2 regions of the Streptomyces sp. NPDC001663 genome follow, and region 1 is predicted to be linked to the other one. Evidence: predicted binding sites of a transcription regulator. Region 1 holds the regulator's gene; the other holds the start of a gene.
What was found. Region 1 encodes HspR, which represses chaperone genes until heat shock. Its sites were predicted from a motif close to TTGAGNNNNNNNNNCTCAA; they were not measured.
Positions count from the first base shown of each region.

Region 1 (4,384 bases):
TGTGAAGAGATGGCAAAACCGCCTCCAAACACCCTTTACGGACTGCCCACTCAATGGCAGGCAAGGAGAAGGCAAAGATCCGTACAACCAACCCGATACCTCGCGAGTCGTGATCACGGCAGCTCCACCAGCCGTTCCGATCCTGACCAGAGGACCGAATGAACCCAGCCAGACGTACGACGACGGTCGCCGCCGCCGTCGTGCTGACCACCGCGGGCACCCTGCTCTCCGCCGTCACCACGCCCGCCTCCGCCGCGACGACCTGCGCCTCGCCGGTCTACAAGCGGCAGTTCTACGCGAACACGTCCTTCTCCGGCACCGCGAAGAAGACGGACTGCGACAGCGCGATCGACCAGAACTGGGGCACGGGCGCCCCGGCTTCGGGCCTCCCGAAGGACAACTTCGGCGTCCGCTGGACCGTCACCCGGGACTTCGGTTCCGGCGGGCCCTTCTCGCTGCCGGTCTCCACACAGGACGGCATCCGCGTCTACCTCGACGGCGTGCGCAAGGTCGACATCTGGAAGAACGTCTCCACGAACCAGAGCAAGTCCGTGGACGTCACCATCCCCTCCGGCAAGCACACCCTGCGCGTCGACTACGTCAACTGGACGGGCACCGCCAACGTCTCCTTCGCCTACCTGCCCCGCCTCTCGGCCACCGCCGACAAGGTCAAGCCCCTTGTGCCGACCGGGACTTCGGTGTCGTACGACTCCGCGACGGGCAAGGCGAAGCTGACCTGGTCCAGGAACAAGGAGATGGACCTCGCCGGCTACCGCGTCTACCGGCGTCTCAAGGGCACGTCCTTCGACAGCAAGCCCCTCGCGACGACCACGTCGACGTCGTACACCGACACCACCCTGCCGGTGACGGGCCAGACGTACTACTACGAGGTCCGTGCCTACGACAGGGTCGGCAACGAGTCGGCCGGTACGGCGGACCAGGGCGTGACCACCGTCGACCGGGTGGCGCCGGGCGTGCCCACCATCGTGAAGGCGACGGGCGAGGTGACCCCGACCGGCAGCACGGGCGGGCTGGAGGTCGGCTGGAACGCGGTCGAGGGCGCGGCGTCGTACCGCGTCTTCCGGGCGGCGACCAAGAGCGGCACGTACACCGAGCTCGGCAGCACGGACAAGCTCTCCTACCTGGACGCCTCGGCCGCCGAGAGCGTCGTGTACTACTACCAGGTCTCTGCCGTCGACGCCGCGGGCAACGAGTCCGCCCGGTCCGAGACCCAGTACGGCAAGATCTGGGACAACGACCCGCCGGCCCTCGTCACCGGCCTGGACGTCACCCCGACCGAGTACGGCTTCGAGCTGAAGTGGGACAAGAACGCCGCCACCGACCTGAGACACTACGTCGTCTACTGGGGCGAGCTCCTCGACGGCGAGGACGGCGAACAGGTCTGCTACGGCACCGCGTCGGACTACGTCTCGCCCACCCGCACCACCTACACGTACAGCACGCTCCCGGACGGCGACCAGGTCTGTTTCTTCATGGACGCCGTGGACGACGAGGGCAACTCCGCCATCAAGTGGAGCGACGAGCGCGTCACCGCCGTCTCCGTGACCGAGCTCGACATGACCCCGAGCGTGGCGACGCCCGAGGACGCGCCGGTCCGGCTGACGGCGAGCACCGGGGAGACGGGCGTCGCGCTGTCCTGGAACACGGTGGCCGACGCCACCGGATACCAGGTCTACCGCTGGGACCGGGACACCAAGGCGTACGAGAAGCTGGCGGTCACGACGGACACCTCCTACGCGGACACCGGCGCCGCCAAGGGCACCACCCACTACTACTGGGTGACCGCCCGGTACGCCGACGGCACCGAGTCGGCGCCCGGCGGTGACTACGCGGTCCTGACACCCTGAGCGGCCGCACCATGCGGAAGGGGCCCGGAAGTCGAACTTCCGGGCCCCTTCTCACACCTGCGGGTCAGTCGGTCTGCCGCCCCTTGGGCCGCCAGACCACCAACGCACTGGTCTGCTGCACCTCCTGATAAGGCACCAGATCCCGGCGGTACGACGCATGCACCGCCGCCTCGCGCTGCTGCATCGCCGCCGCCGCGCCCTCGACCGCCGTCTGGAGTTCGGCGACGCGCTGCTGGAGCGCGGCGACCTGGTTCTCCAGTTCGATGATCCGCTTGATGCCGGCCAGGTTGATGCCCTCGTCCTGCGACAACTGCTGCACCGTACGCAGCAGTTCGATGTCGCGGGCCGAGTAGCGGCGGCCGCGGCCGGGCGTGCGGTCCGGGGAGACCAGGCCGAGGCGGTCGTACTGGCGCAAGGTCTGCGGGTGCAGGCCGGAGAGCTGGGCCGCCACCGAGATGACGTAGACCGGGGTTTCCTCGGTCAGTTCGTACGGGTTGCGTCGACGGCCGTCCATCTTGGTCATGCTCCCTTCGCGGCCTGGAACAGCTCCGCCCGCGGGTCCTCGCCCGCGGTCGCCTCGCGATACGCCTCGAGTGCGTCACGAGCCTTCCCCGTCACGTCCTTCGGGACACTCACCTCGACGGTGACCAGCAGGTCCCCGCGGGTGCCGTCCTTACGGACCGCGCCCTTGCCGCGGGCGCGCATGGTGCGGCCGTTGGGCGTGCCCGGCGGCAGCTTCAGGGTGACCGGCGGTCCGCCCAGGGTGGGCACCCTGACCTCGCCGCCGAGCGCCGCCTCCGCGAACGTGACCGGCACCGTCACCGTGAGGTTGTCGCCCTTGCGGCCGAACACCGGGTGCGCGGACACATGGACCGTGACGTACAGGTCGCCGGCGGGGCCGCCCCGTTCGCCCGGTGCGCCCTTGCCGCGCAGGCGGATGCGCTGCCCGTCCGAGACGCCCGCGGGGATACGGACCTGCATCGTCCGGGAGGACTTCGCACGCCCCGAGCCCTTGCAGACCTCGCAGGGGTTCTCCGCGATCAGGCCGCGGCCCTTGCAGTCCGGGCAGGGGTCCGTGAGCGAGAAGCCGCCGCCCGAACCCCGCGCCACCTGACCGGTGCCGACGCAGGTCGGGCACACCCTGGGGTTGCCGTTCGCGTCGCCGGTGCCGGAGCAGGCCTTGCACGGTGCCTGCGAGGACATGCGCAGCGGGACCGTCGCCCCCTCGATCGCCTCGGTGAAGCTGAGGCTGACCTCGGTGTCGATGTCCTGGCCACGCCTGGGCTGCACGCGCGTGGTGCCCGAGCTGCCCCGGTTGAACAGGCCCCCGAAGACGTCACCGAGTCCGCCGCCGAAGCTGCCCCCGGAACCCCCGCCGCCCTGGGCGCCGCCTCCGAAGAGGTCGCCCAGGTCGAAGTTGAAGGAGCCGCCGCCGGCGCCCGGACCCGGGCGGAAGCCGCCGTTGCCGAAGAGGGCGCGGGCCTCGTCGTACTCCTTGCGCTTCTTGGGGTCGCCGAGGATGTCGTTCGCCTCGGAGATCTCCTTGAAGCGCTCCTCGGCCTTGGCGTTGCCCTTGTTGGCGTCCGGGTGGTACTCGCGGGCGAGCTTCCGGTACGCCTTCTTGATCTCGGCCTCGGTGGCGTCCTTGGGGACGCCGAGGACCTTGTAGTAGTCCTTCTCGATGAAGTCCTTGGTGCTCATCCTCGACGCGCCCCCTTTCCGGTGTTCCGCTCAGTGTTTACTTCAGCCCTCCTCAGGGCCGTTGTCCTTGTCGTCGCCGGCCGCCGGGGCTTCGTCGGCCCCCTCGGCCTTGACCGTCTGCGCCCCCGGCTGGGGTTCGGCGACCGCCACCCGCGCGGGGCGGATGGTGCGCTCGCCGATGCGATACCCGGGCTGCAGAATCGCCACGCACGTCGTCTCGGTGACGTCCGGCGCGTAGCTGTGCATCAGGGCCTCGTGGATCGTCGGGTCGAAGGGCTCGCCCTCCTTGCCGAACTGCTGCAGACCCATCTTCGCCGCGACGGTCTCCAGCGACTCCCCGACGGACTTGAATCCGCCGACGAACTCGCCGTGCTCCCGCGCGCGGCCGATGTCGTCGAGCACGGGCAGGAGCTCGGTGAGGAGGTTCGCGATGGCGATCTCTTTGACCGTGATCCGGTCCCGCTCCACGCGGCGGCGGTAGTTCTGGAACTCGGCCTGGAGCCGCTGGAGGTCCGCGGTGCGCTCCTCGAGCGCCTTGCGCACCTGGTCCAGCTGGGCCGTCAGGCCTGCGATCTGTGCTGATGCGTCCCCGGCCGGGGCCGCCCCCTCCCCCGAAGAGGGGGAGGCGGCCTGCGGCTCGGCGTCGTCGGGGGTGGCGCCGGAGGGGACGTCGGGCTTCTCCTCGAAGCCCGGGGTCTCCTCCGTCACGCGGCACCGTCCTTGCGCTCGTCGTCCACGATCTCGGCGTCCACGACGTCGTCGTCGGCCTTCGGGGCCTCGGCGCCGGCGGACTCGCCGCCCGCGGCCTGCGCGGA
Region 1 covers NZ_JBIAUR010000016.1:98,033-102,416, forward strand. Annotated here, with positions in the region: gene ACFY1L_RS40860 (PA14 domain-containing protein) at 159-1,868, shown strand; gene ACFY1L_RS40865 (heat shock protein transcriptional repressor HspR) at 1,933-2,382, opposite strand; gene dnaJ (molecular chaperone DnaJ) at 2,388-3,569, opposite strand; gene grpE (nucleotide exchange factor GrpE) at 3,612-4,277, opposite strand; gene dnaK (molecular chaperone DnaK) at 4,274-4,384, opposite strand, start outside.

Region 2 (4,384 bases), on a different contig from region 1:
GCCCTCGGCCGCGCCGCTTCCCGAGGTCTCCGACCTGCTGGACGCGATGCCGCGCCAGCGCGGCCCGGTGGCCGCCGCGGCGCCTCCGGCGCCGGTCGTCGCCGTCCCCCCGGCCCGCACGCTCCGCCCCTGGCGCATTCTGCCGACGCCGGCCGGGACGCCGTTCACCTTCGGCTACGCGGCCGTCCTCGCCGTCACCTCGCTGATCGCCGCATACGCCTCGCCGTCCCTCATGTACACCCTGTACCAGGCCTCCAGCACCGACGTGGCGCACCTCGTGCGCACGCCTGTGCTGGTCCTGGTCGCCAGCGCGCTGTGGATCGCGGGCGGGCTGCTGTCGCCGTACGTGATCTGCTTCCTGCTCGTCCTCACGGCGCTGGAGCGGCGGATAGGCGGCCTGCGGACGGCCGGTGTGTTCCTGCTGGGGCATGTCCTGGCCACCCTCGCGACCGAGGGCACGGTGGGCCTCGCGGTTCTGGTCGGCCACCTTCCCGACAGCTCCCTGCACCGCCTCGACTACGGCATCAGCTTCGGCGTCGCCGCCAGCGTCGGCGCGCTGGCCGGGCTGCTCACGCCGTGGCTGCGCTGGCCGGTGCTGGCCCTCTTCGGCGGCATGCTGGTCCAGGACCTGATCGCGTTCACGGACCCGATGACCAACTGGGGCCACCTGATCTCCCTCGCGATAGGCGTTTCGATCTGGCCGGTGATCCGTCGCTGGTACCGGACGGCGACGGCCTAGGACCGGCCCCCGGCCGCCCTATCCGTTCGCCCGCCGGGCAGCCGCCAACTCCTTTGCCAGCCGCGGCACCCCGAGCCTGCGCTCCTGTTCCGCGCTCGCCCCGTGGAGCCGGTTGCTGAGCTGGTACGGGTCCTTCGCGAGGTCGTAGTACTCCCGGAAGAGCACCTCTCCGCTGCCTCTCGGGCGGCCGCCCTTGCCGAGCCGTGTCCGGTAGTACTCGGTGTACTGCTCCGTCTTGCCGATGTACGTCGCCCAGGTGTGGATCGGCTGCTTGTCCTCCTGGTTCCACCACCACTCGGCGAGCAGGTGGGAGCGGTCGTTGTGCCGGTCCAGCAGCGAGTGGCCGTCGTGCGGGGTGTCCGGCTCGATGCCGGCCGCGGCCAGGAACGTGGGCGCGATGTCGACATGACCGGTGAGCCGGTCGTCGGTGCCCGCCCTGCCGAGGCCGCCCGCCGGCCAGGACAGGTGGAACGGCACCTCCAGGCTCGGCCGGTACGGCACCGACTTGCGCAGCCAGCCGTGGTCGCCCCAGCACAGGCCGTGGTCGCTGGTGAACAGCACCAGGGTGTTCTCCAGCTGGCCGAGCTCGCGCAGCCTGTCCCGGAAGTCGCGCATCGCGTCGTCCACGGAGAGCAGGGTGCGGAGCTGGCGTTCGCGCAGGGCCTTGCCCTGGGTGAAGGAGTGGTGCGCCCTGCGCAGGAACGGCGGCTTGTCGGCCTTGTCGGTCTCGAAGACGGACGGCCGCCCGTCCCAGTCCGGCACGCGCGCGTGTGCGTACCGCTTCTCCGGGATGTTCAGCTCGTGCGCGCTGCGGGTGGCGACGTACGCGAACCAGGGCCGTTCGTCGGTGCGGGACTGCTCGATGAAGGCGAGGGCGCGGTCCTTGATGACGGTGGTGTTGTACCCGGGGATGTTCCGGACGGTGCCGTTGTCGTTGTAGTGGCCGTTGTAGTAGGCCACGGGTTCTTGGAGCAGCCACTCGTCGAAGTGGGGCGGGGCGTCGCCGGTGTGCCAGTAGTTGAGGTACTTGCCGAACAGGCCCGTGCGGTAGCCCGCCTCGTGCAACCGGCGCTGGACCGTGGTGCGTTGGTCCAGGTGGTACGGGTGCCGGGTGTCGAGGACGCCGTGGTTGTGGGCGTAGCGGCCCGACATGATCGAGGCGCGGGAGGGCGCGCACAGGGGTGTGTTGGCGTGCGCGCGGGCGAAGGTGACGCCGTTTCCGCCGAGCCAGTCGAGGGTCTGGGGGAGGGCCCAGCCGGTCTCCTTCGGCTGGTCGTCGGTGAGGACGAACAGGATGTTCGGGCGGTGATCGGAGCGGGGGCGGCGGTACGGGGTGGGGGAGGCCGTCCGGCCGGCTGCCGGGGCGGCGGTCCGGGCCCGGTCGGCGGGGGGTTTGCTGCCGCTCGCCGGGGCGGCCGGTGCCTCGTCGTGGCCGGCGGCCCGCACCACGAGCGGCACGGCGGTCCCTGCGGCCACCACGGCGGCCCCCGCGATCACCGCACGCCGGGCCGGCCCCCGCCGCTGCTCCTCGGACATTCGCTTCCCGCCCTCACAACCTGTGAATGAGCTTGCAGTGTGCGGGCCGTTCCTGTGAATGCCGTTGCGGGTTCAATGGCGACGGCCTTGCGGTCCTCTTGCGGCAATGCCCACGTCACCGCCCGATCGCTGACAGCGAACGGTGTCCCGGGAACATCCGCGAAGCGCCATGCATTGAGTCGGCATAACTCAACTTGGCTGCCGGAAGGAAAATCATGGCTTCGACGTCCACAACGCTCACCCTGCCCGTGCTGCCGCTCGACGACGAGGTCGTGCTGCCCGGCATGGTGGTCCCGCTGGACCTGAACGACGCCGACGTACGCGCCGCGGTGGAGGCCGCCCAGGCCGCCGCCCGCTCAGAGCCGGGAAAGCCCAAGGTCCTGTTGGTCCCACGCATCGACGGCACATACCCGGGCACGGGCGTGCTCGGCACCGTCGAGCAGGTGGGCCGGCTGGCCGACGGTGACCCGGGCGCCCTGATCCGCGGCCGCGGCCGTGTGCGGATCGGCGCCGGGACCACCGGGCCGGGCGCGGCGCTGTGGGTCGAGGGGACGAGGATCGACGAGAGTGTGCCCGAGCCACAGCCCGGTCACGTCACCGAACTGGTCAAGGAGTACAAGGCCCTGGCCACCGCCTGGCTGCGCAAGCGTGGCGCCTGGCAGGTCGTGGACCGTGTCCAGGCGATCGAGGACGTGTCCGCGCTCGCCGACAACTCCGGTTACTCGCCCTTCCTGAGCACCGACCAGAAGATCGAACTGCTCGAGACCGCCGACCCGGTCGCGCGTCTCAAGCTCGCCACCCAGCAGCTGCGCGACCACCTCGCCGAGCAGGACGTCGCCGAGACCATCGCCAAGGACGTCCAGGAGGGCGTCGACAAGCAGCAGCGCGAGTTCCTGCTCCGCCGTCAGCTGGAAGCCGTACGCAAGGAACTGCGCGAGCTGAACGGCGAGCAGGACGGCGAGGAGTCCGACGACTACCGCGCCCGCGTCGAGGCCGCCGACCTGCCCGAGAAGGTCCGCGAGGCGGCCCTCAAGGAGGTCGACAAGCTGGAGCGGTCCTCCGACCAGTCGCCCGAGGGCTCCTGGATCCGCACCTGGCTGGACACCGTCCTCGAACTGCCGTGGAACGAACGGACCGAGGACTCCTACGACATCCAGGGCGCCAAGGCGATCCTCGACGCCGAGCACTCCGGTCTGGAGGACGTGAAGGAGCGGATCACCGAGTACCTGGCAGTGCGCAAGCGCCGCAGCGAGCGGGGCCTCGGTGTCGTGGGCGGCCGGCGCGGCGGTGCCGTACTGGCCCTCGTCGGCCCGCCCGGCGTCGGCAAGACCTCGCTCGGCGAGTCCGTCGCCCACGCCATGGGCCGCAAGTTCGTCCGCGTGGCGCTCGGCGGCGTACGGGACGAGGCGGAGATCCGCGGCCACCGGCGCACGTACGTCGGCGCGCTGCCCGGCCGTGTCGTCCGCGCGATCAAGGAGGCCGGTTCGATGAACCCGGTCGTCCTGCTGGACGAGATCGACAAGGTGGGCTCGGACTTCCGCGGCGACCCCGCGGCCGCCCTCCTCGAGGTCCTGGACCCGGCGCAGAACCACACCTTCCGTGACCACTACCTGGAGGTCGAACTCGACCTGTCGGACGTGGTGTTCCTCGCCACGGCCAACGTCCTGGAGGCCATCCCGGAGGCCCTGCTCGACCGTATGGAACTGGTCCGCCTCGACGGCTACACCGAGGACGAGAAGGTCGTCATCGCCCGGGACCACCTGCTTCCGCGTCAGCTGGAGCGGGCGGGCCTCAAGTCGGACGAGGTCGCCATCGACGAGGGCGCGCTGCGCAAGCTCGCCGGCGAGTACACGCGCGAGGCGGGCGTCCGCACCCTCGAGCGGTCCATCGCCCGGCTGCTGCGCAAGGTCGCGGCCGAGCACGAACTGGGCGAGCGGAAGCTGCCGTTCACCATCACGGACGGCGACCTGCGCGGCCTGATCGGACGGCCGCACCACGTCCCGGAGTCGGCGCAGGACCCGGCGGAGCGCCGTACGGCGGTGCCGGGCGTGGCGACGGGCCTGGCTGTGACGGGCGCGGGCGGCGACGTGTTGTTCGTGGAGGCGTCGC
Region 2 covers NZ_JBIAUR010000015.1:136,146-140,529, forward strand. Annotated here, with positions in the region: gene ACFY1L_RS39690 (rhomboid-like protein) at 1-739, shown strand, start outside; gene ACFY1L_RS39695 (sulfatase) at 758-2,275, opposite strand; gene lon (endopeptidase La) at 2,491-4,384, shown strand, end outside.
Region 2: lon (endopeptidase La) is a predicted target of HspR. The motif match lies at 2,450-2,468, and genes of this name have one in related genera.